2 regions of the Streptomyces sp. NPDC087906 genome follow, and region 1 is predicted to be linked to the other one. Evidence: riboswitches for the same ligand, from Rfam matches in the RefSeq annotation. Region 1 holds a riboswitch; the other holds the start of a gene.
What was found. A riboswitch is a leader RNA that binds a small molecule or an ion and turns the genes downstream of it on or off. The one in region 1 is predicted to bind cyclic di-AMP.
Positions count from the first base shown of each region.

Region 2: it holds a riboswitch for cyclic di-AMP, as region 1 does, so the genes downstream of both, ACZ63I_RS28335 (M23 family metallopeptidase) here and ACZ63I_RS09930 (M23 family metallopeptidase) in region 1, are expected to answer to the same signal.

Region 1 covers NZ_JBVJLC010000003.1:79,090-83,502, reverse strand. Annotated here, with positions in the region: gene ACZ63I_RS09945 (helix-turn-helix domain-containing protein) at 13-636, shown strand; gene ACZ63I_RS09940 (DUF6126 family protein) at 672-815, shown strand; gene ACZ63I_RS09935 (tyrosine-protein phosphatase) at 863-1,681, opposite strand; cyclic di-AMP (ydaO/yuaA leader) riboswitch at 2,060-2,217, shown strand; gene ACZ63I_RS09930 (M23 family metallopeptidase) at 2,221-3,114, shown strand; gene ACZ63I_RS09925 (SGNH/GDSL hydrolase family protein) at 3,266-4,090, shown strand; gene ACZ63I_RS09920 (STM4011 family radical SAM protein) at 4,037-4,413, opposite strand, start outside.
Region 2 covers NZ_JBVJLC010000012.1:21,052-25,464, forward strand. Annotated here, with positions in the region: gene ACZ63I_RS28325 (PrsW family intramembrane metalloprotease) at 1-197, shown strand, start outside; gene ACZ63I_RS28330 (aldo/keto reductase) at 221-1,165, opposite strand; gene ACZ63I_RS28335 (M23 family metallopeptidase) at 1,242-2,315, opposite strand; cyclic di-AMP (ydaO/yuaA leader) riboswitch at 2,327-2,482, opposite strand; gene ACZ63I_RS28340 (PP2C family protein-serine/threonine phosphatase) at 2,812-3,891, opposite strand; tRNA gene ACZ63I_RS28345 (tRNA-Met) at 4,257-4,330, opposite strand; gene ACZ63I_RS28350 (hypothetical protein) at 4,395-4,413, opposite strand, start outside.

The sequences.
Region 1 (4,413 bases):
CGCAATGGAGGCATGACCACACCTCCTGCCGGAGCGGCAGCGGACCGGCTGCCCGACGAACTCCCCGGCGTCGCCCCCCGGCTGCGTGAACTGCGCCGCGGCCGGGGGCTCACTTTGGAGGCCGCCGCCCTGCGGGCAGGTCTTTCGGCCGCCCATCTGTCCCGGCTCGAGACCGGAGCCCGGCAGCCGTCGCTGCCCATGCTGCTGGGCCTCGCCCGGATCTACGGTACGACGGTCTCCGACCTGCTGGGCGAGATGCCGCCCGAGCGTGACCCGATCGTCCGCGCGGGACGCACCGAGCCCGTCGAGGCGGACGGCTGGACGTACCACCAGGCGGGCGGCTCGGGCCGGGCGATGCAGCCGCTGCGGGTCACCGTGCCGTACGGCGCGCAGGGCGACCTGATCAGGGTGCACCCGGGGGAGGAGTGGATCTACGTCCTCGAAGGGCGGCTGCGGCTGGGCCTCGGCGACGGTGTCCATGTGCTCGACCCGGGGGACAGCGCCCACTTCGACTCGCTCACCCCGCACCGCATCGCCGCCGCCGACCCGCCGGGCACCGGGCTGCTGTTCGTCCACACCCTGCTGCAGAGCCCGACCGCCGAGCTGTGTCTCGGCGGCCCGGCTCATCGCCGCTGACCTGCCAGCCCCGTACGGGAGAAGAGAGCCGTCCCATGCCGGAGAACCCAGTACCGAAGCGTGCCCCGCGCAAGGAGTGGACGCTTCCGAAGTCCCTTGTCGTGCGGCTCTTCGCCTATTTGGTGGCCGGCCATCTCTTCGCCGGCTTCCTGTACCTGCTCTTCACGGTCGGGAAGTAGTCCGGCCCGCTCCTGCCCCGGGCGCCGCTGCCTCAGGTACCGCTGCCTCAGGCCTCGCCGTCGGTCAGGAGATGGGCGCGCAGCCGCTCGACGGTCCCGGGTGCCAGCGACAGGCCCTCGGCCAGATAGCGCTCCGTGGAACCCCAGGTGGTGTCGATGGTCTCGAAGGCGGCGGCCAGATACGCGGCGCGGGCCTCGAACAGCGGACTGAGCAGCTCCATCACCTCGGCGGAGCGCCCGGTGGGCGAGGTGTCGTCGCGGTGCACCAGATACCGCCTGCGCGGGTCGTTGGACTTGAGGTAGTCCTCCTCGATCGCGTCCCTGCCGACCCCGAGGGCCAGCAGGGTCACTGCCATCGTCACCCCGGCCCTGTCCTTGCCCGCCGCGCAGTGCAGCAGCGCGGGCAGGTCGTCGTCGGCCAGGGCGTGCAGGACACGGCTCAGCTCGGGGGCGCGGTCGACGGGCATCGACCGGTACGAGCCGGTCATCCGCTCGGCCGCCCTGTCCTCCGAGAGGATCGCCTTGAGCTGGTCGAGATCGCCCTGCCGGACCATCCGCCAGAACTGCGCGCCGTCGGCCGGGTCGCTGAGCGGGATGTTCACGTTCCGCACGCCGGGCAGGTCGATGTCGGGGCCGTCCAGCTTGAGGTCGGCGGAGTTGCGGAAGTCGAAGACCGTGCGCAGCCCGAGCGAGGCCAGGAACGCGGCGTCGGCGGGGGCGGCCGACGCGAGATGGCCGCTGCGGAACAGCTTGCCGTGCCGCACCCACCGTCCGTCCGTCGTCGGCAGCCCGCCGACGTCGCGGAAATTGCGTACTCCGGTCAGCTCGGGCTCTGTCGACGGGACGGGTGGTAGCTGCTGTGTCACGGAAGCTCCTCCAGATCTGGCGCCGCCCCCAGGGACGGCGATGTCGGCTTCCGACTTTATGGCATCGGTTATGACGTGACCTGCCCGTACCGGCTGTCCGTATTGAGCATATTGACCCAACGCGCCCCGGATGTGGGGGAAATGGGTGTCCGGCTGGTGAGCAGGATCATATCGGTGACGGTCCGTGGCGGAGAACAGAAATGGAATTCCATGGTCCGGGGGAATTCGAAGATCCGGAATCCACGCAGGGTGACCGTCGCTCCGAGGTGGTGCCCGAGCACCCGCCGGCGAATTCACCGAACGGCTTGTTACCGCCGACCCCGCTCGCTTACCGTCACCGTCAATCCGGGCGGAACGCCGAATCCTGCCGCCACCCGGAATTCCCATCCACCCACGTGTGGCAGGAGCGGGGGACCCAGGTAGAACGCCGATTCCGGATGTCCGGACGGCTTGGGGTGAAGTCGCGCGACAAGCGCGGCAGGGCAGCTCCGGCCCTAACCCGACAGCTCACCTCGCAGGCGCAGGAGAGGAAATTCGCCATGCCCGGAAAGGGTAAGCACCGCCGTCCCAAGTCCCGTTCACTCGCCCGCGGATTCGCCGCCGCAGGTGCCGGCGGTGCCGCGCTCGCGATGCCGTTCATCGGCGCCACCGGCGCCCACGCGGCCGAGCACGCCGCACCCACCGCCGCACCGGTGAAGGCCGCTTCGGCGAAGGCCGCGTCAGCCAAGGCCGCATCGGTGAAGGCCGCTCCGGCGAAGGCGGCCACGACGTACTCCGTGGTCCCCGGGGACTATCTGTCCAAGATCGCGGCCAGGGAGCAGGTGAGCGGTGGCTGGCACAAGCTGTACGACGACAACCGCTCGGTCATCGGCTCCGACCCGTCCCTGATCAGGCCCGGTACGAAGCTGACCATCGGCGCGAAGGCACCGGCGGCGGCGGCCCCCGCGGCCCCGAGCGCCTCGGCGAAGACCACCGCGGCCACCGCCACCACCGCGACCCCCGCTGCCGCCACGAAGCAGACCGACGGCGGCTACACCCTGCCGGTCGACGGCGCGCCCATCGGTACGCCGTACCACCAGAACGGCGCCATGTGGTCCAGCGGCTACCACACCGGCACCGACTTCGTGGTGCCCACCGGCACCACGGTCAAGGCCGTCGCCGCCGGTACCGTCGTCACGGCGGGCTGGGGCGGCTCGTACGGCAACCAGGTCGTCATCCGGCACAGCGACGGCGACTACTCGCAGTACGGCCACCTGTCCGCCCTCACGGTCTCCGCAGGGCAGACCGTCACCGAAGGGCAGCAGATCGGCGTCTCCGGCGCGACCGGCAATGTGACAGGTCCGCACCTGCACTTCGAGATCAGGACCGGCCCCGACTACGGCTCGGACATCGACCCGCTGGCCTACCTCCGCGAGCACGGCGTCACCGTCTGAGCCGCGCCACCGGAATAGCGCCGCCGTCCGCTTCACCGCGGGCGGCGGCTATTCCGGCTTTTGCAGAACTTGACCGGTGGCGTTTCTCACCACCCGTCAACCCCTCCTTACGGTCGCGTAGGTCACATCCGTAAGAGGAGCATATGGAGACGTGGCAAACGATTCGAGATCAAGAAGACATGACGTCATCGGGTCGTACACGGCGATCGGTGACAGTTTCACCGAAGGTGTAGGAGATCCGGGGCCCGACGGCCGGTACATCGGCTGGGCGGACCGGCTCGCGATCCTGCTCGCCGACCAATTGCCGGTGTGCCACGCACCCGTGGACACGGCGCACGGCGATTTCCGGTACGCCAATCTCGCCGTACGGGGCAGACTCCTCGACCAGATCGTCGCCGAACAGATTCCGCGCGCGAAACAACTCGCCCCGGATCTCGTGACGTTCTGTGCCGGCGGCAACGACATCATCCGGCCCGGCACCGACCCCGACGATGTCGCCGAACGGCTCGAACGCGCCGTGGCCGACCTCGCGGGCGCGGTGCCCACCGTCATGATCACCACCGGGTTCGACACCCGGGGCGTGCCCGTCCTGCGCCATCTGCGCGGCAAGATCGCCACCTACACCGCCCATGTACGGGCCATCGCCGACCGCTACGACTGCCCCGTCCTCGACCTCTGGTCGCTCAGGTCCGTGCAGGACAGGCGCGCCTGGGACGCCGACCGGCTGCATCTGTCCCCCGAGGGCCACACCCGGGTCGCGCTGCGCGCCGCGCAGGTGCTCGGCCTCGACATACCGGCCGACCCGGACCAGCTCTGGCCGCCGCAGGCGCCACGCGGCGCCTTCGAGGTGCGGCGCGACGACATCAACTGGGCCAGGGAACATCTGGTGCCCTGGATCGGCAGGCGGCTGCGCGGCGAGTCGTCAGGGGACCATGTCGCCGCGAAGCGGCCCGACCTGCTCCCGCTGGACCACTGAGAGCGCGCCCGGGGGAGAGCCGGGCCGGCCGATCGCCGCGGGGATCCGCTCCAGCACGCCGCCGGCGAACACGTCGTACAGCGGCAGTGTCTCCAGATGCACATAGCCGATGTGGCAGTCGCACACCGCGAGCGGGCAGGCGCGGGGGCGCAGCGCCGCGCGGTACGAACCGTCGTACAGATTGCCCAGCTCGGCCGGGACGAAGTGGCAGCGCCGTACCGTACCGGCACCGTCCACGGAGATCACCGACTCGCCCGTGCGGCAGGGCAGCCCCGCCGACCTGTGCGGCCGGCGGCTGTACGGGAACAGCGGGTCGAGGTCCG
Region 2 (4,413 bases), on a different contig from region 1:
TCCTGCGCCACCGCGCCGGACGCGGTCTCGCCGTCGGCGACTTCGCCGCGCGCGAGCGGGAGCTGCTGGACCGGCTGTGGGCGCGCAAGGAGCTGGCCGGGCCCGCGCTCACCTACGCGGCGCGGGCCACGGGCCAGGTCTGGGTGCCGCCGCCGTACGTCGACTACGACGGCTACAACCCGTACCGCCAGTACTGAGCCCGGATCGCGAGGACGCCCCCCTACGCCGACGCCGCCGTCAGCTCGGCCACTTCTTCCGGCGTCAGTTCGAGGTCAGCGACCGCCAGCAGCGGCGGCAACTGCTCGACCGTACGCGCGGACGCGAGGGGCACGGCGACGGTCGGCTGCGCCGCCAGCCAGGCCAGCGCCACCGTCGCGACCTCGGCGCCGTGCGCCGCCGCGACCCGGTCGAGCGCGTCGAGGACCCGCGGCCCCCGGTCGGTCGCCAGATACGCGCTCGCCCCCTCGCTGCGTACGCTCTCGACCGTGGTGCCGGGCCGGTACTTGCCCGTCAGGAAGCCGCGCGCGAGCGAGAAGAACGGCACGGCGGCCAGCCCGTGCCGGGCGACGACGTCGCGGAGTTCGCCCTCGTAGCTGTCCCGCGAGACGAGGTTGTAGTGGACCTGGAGCGCGGCATAGCGGGCCAGGCCCTCATTCTCGGCGAAGGCGACCGACTCGGACAGCCGCTCGGGGCCGATCTGCGATGCGGCCAGGGCGCGGACCTTGCCCTCCTTCACGAGCTGGTCGAGGGTCGTGACGATGTCCTCGACGGAGACGCTCGTGTCGTCGACATGCGTGTAGTACAGGTCGATGTAGTCGGTACGCAGCCGGCGCAGCGAGTCCTCGACCGCCGCCTTGATGTTCGCCGGCGCGAGCCCCTTGCGCTGGGGGTGGCTGGCGACCTTGGTGGCGATCAGGACGTCGGAGCGGTTGCCGCGCGAGGCGAGCCAGTCGCCGATGATCGTCTCGGACTCGCCGCCCTCGTTGCCGTCGACCCAGGCGGTGTACGAGTCGGCGGTGTCGATGAAGTTGCCGCCCGCCGCCGTGTACGCGTCCAGTACGGCGAAGGACTGCGCCTGGTCGGCACCCCAGCCGAAGACGTTGCCGCCGAGGGCCAGCGGGGAGACGTGGAGGTCGGAGGTGCCCAGCTTTCGTAGATCGGTCATTCGTCCATTGAACGCCGAAAGACCGACGACTCCGACGTCGGGGGGTGAGCGCCGGAGCCGCCGGGGTCTGGTGGGGTCAGGGGTTGATGCCCCTGGCCTGCAGCCATGCGTTCGGGTCGATACCGGAGCCGTCCGGGGTGTGCACCTCAAGGTGCAGATGCGGCCCGGTCACGTTGCCGGTCGCGCCGACGCGGCCGATCACATCGCCCGTGGTGACCTTCTGGCCCGCGGTGACGGTCATCGACGACTGGTGGCAGAACCACAGCTCCGTGCCGTCGTCCAGCGCCAGGACCGTGCGGTAGCCGTACGAGCCCGCCCAGCCGGCCGACTTGACCGTACCGCTGTGGATGGCCTTGATCGGGGTGCCGGTGGGCGCGGCGAAGTCCAGCCCCGTGTGGTAGCCGGAGGCCCACATGGAGCCGGCCTCGCCGAAGGTGGAGGTGATCGTGTACGAGGCGACGGGGAGGGTGTAGCTGGAGGCCAGCTTGGCGAGCCGCAGCTCCTCGGCCTTCTTCTTGGCCGCTTCCTCCGCCTTCTGCTTCGCCTCTTCGGCCTTCTTCTGCGCCTCGGTCTGCTGCTTCTCCGCCTCGGCCTCGGCCTTCTTCGCCGCGGTGGCCTCGGCGGCGGCCTGGGCCGCCTGGTCGGCCTCCGCCTGCTGGTGCTCGGCCTGCTGGAGGATCCGGGCGCGCAGGGCCTCGCCCGCGTCGCTGCCGGCGGTCGCGCCGTGCTGGACCTCGGAGCTGGCCACCAGGTTCGTGCCGCCGAGCGGGGCGCTGGCCAGGATGTTCGGCTCGGTGTCGTCCGGCAGCAGAGCGCTCATACCGGGCAGCGACTTGGCGTCCGGGATGTGGTCGGCTATCGAGTCCGGCAGCGAGATGGAGACCGCGGGCTTCTCCTGCGCCGTGGCGATACCGCCGGCGCCGACGGCGGCGATGACACCGACACCGAGCACCGTGGAACTGCGGGCGAGACCGTTGCGCTGCTTGGCCACGCGATGCCTGCCGCGTACCGGAAGGACGGACTCCTCGGTGGGATTCCAGTCACCGGGGTTCCAGTCGCCCCATGCCCCGTCAGGCGGGGCTTCGGTGGCGAGGCCGCCGAAGGGAGATGTTTCGGGGGAGGCCTCGGGGGCAGGCTTGTTAAACGCCACTGGGGCGCTCTCCTTTCCTTCCTTCTCGCCTACCGGGTTAGCTGACGGGTTCGGAGCAGGAAGGTCTCCTACGAGTGCGACTCGCTGCTTCGCGGCAGCAAGAGGCGCCCGATTCACCCCAATTGTTGGTTCCCCGGTTTCCTTGCGGAATTCGGCGCGTGCGGCACGGCGCCATCTCTGACGACGGCTGGGACGACCGCGCTGCGTTATCGAACGTTAATAGAGACCAGGCCGTTATTCCAAGCTGTTCCCAGTGATCGTTAACAAGTTCGCATCGGACGTAATGGGACACATGCTGGCGCAGTCGGGCGAGTTGACGGGTTTACGGACCCACCCGGGTTTCTGACGGTGTGTCAGTAGTTATGCGCAGGGGCGCCGTTCGAACACGGAAGGTAGCGAGCCGGGATCCGGACGGGTCGCGAGCCGGGATCCGGACGCGTTCCGGCGACCGGCCCGCATGCGGTGCGACGCGCGCTACGGCACGACCGGCAGGGCCTTACGGCACGACCGGCATCGTTCTGCGCCGCTCCGGCTGCCCCTCCGCCGGCCTGCTGACCGCGAGCAGCGCCATGTCGTCGTTGGGTCCGCCGCCCGTGTGCACCCGTACGTCACCGATCATCGCGTCGAGCAGCTCGTCGGGCCCCGGGAAGATCACCCCGTCCAGCCGGCCGCGCGGGTCGTAGAAGACGCCGTGCCGGTCGCGCGCCTCGGAGAGGCCGTCCGTGTAGAAGAGCAGCGTCGCGCCCGTCGGGTACTCGATCTCGTCGGAGCGGTCCGGCCACCCGCCCAGCTCGGCCATCCCGAGCGGCAGCGCGAACTCGCTCGGCGAGAGCATCAGCGCGGCGCCGTCGGCGAACAGCATCAGCGGCTCCGGATGGCCCCGGTTGATCAGCCGCACGACCTCTTTGCCGTGCGGGATCTCGGCGAGCACGGCGGTGGTGAACCCCTCGAAGACATCGATGGTGCCGCGCCGCGCGCCCTCGCGTGTCATGGCGCGTTCCAGCCGCTGCGCGACCCCCTCCAGCGAGCTTTCCTGCTCCGCCGCCTCCCGGAAGGCCCCGATGACCACGGACACGGTCTCGACGGCCCCGAGCCCCTTGCCCCGTACGTCGCCGACGACGAGCCGTACCCCGTGCGGGGTGTCCTGTACGGCGAACAGGTCGCCCCCGATGAACGCGCCCTCCTGCGCCGCCTCGTACCGCGCGGCGATGTGCAGCCCGCCGATCCGGTCGGCCGGTGTCGGCAGCACGGCGCGCTGCGCGGTCTCGGCGATGATCCGGGCAGAGGTCAGCCGCTCGTTGGTGCGGCGGACGATGCGGTTGATGGCGAGCGCGAGGACGGAGACCACCAGGATCGTCAGCAGCTCGGTGAACGCCTGGAGTCTGAAGAGCCCGTCCCCGAAGACCCGCAGCACCACGTCGATCGCCACGGCGGCGATGCCCGTCAGCAGGGTGCCCGTCAGGGTGAAGAAGGGCGCGGCGACCAGCGGGGCCGCGGCGAAGAAGGGGGATGCGGTGAAGCGCGTGGGGGTGGCCGAGTCGAAGACGACACCCACGAAGATCACCAGAGCGGGCATGCAGCGTACGAGCCAGCGCGCGCGGGGGCTCTGCTCGCCGTCCGCGCGTGGCACCCTGCGCGCTACCGGAGTCCTGCGGCTCCCAAGCATCCCCACCAGTTGTCTCTCCTGCCGCTCCGGCTACGGTCGCGGACGGTACCGCGCCCCACCAAGGCTGGCCGCTGCCGCGCCGGGCTGCGACCCGCATCGACCGAGTGGGCTACCGGCCCGCCCGGCGAAGATCCGGCCGTCCACTCCGACGATCCGCCCCTCCGCCGGGCGGCGCAAGCTCTGACAGCAAGCTCTTGTGCGCCGCGGTGCCCGGTCGGGGCGGCGGAATTACCGAAGGCCCGGATCCAGTGTGGATCCGGGCCTTCGGTGGTGAGTAGCGGGGGCAGGATTTGAACCTACGACCTCTGGGTTATGAGCCCAGCGAGCTACCGAGCTGCTCCACCCCGCGTCGGTAAACACAACACTACGGCATCCCGACCAAGATCATCTCCACTTTCGGGCCACCGCGGTTCTCAGGCGGCCGTCACGACC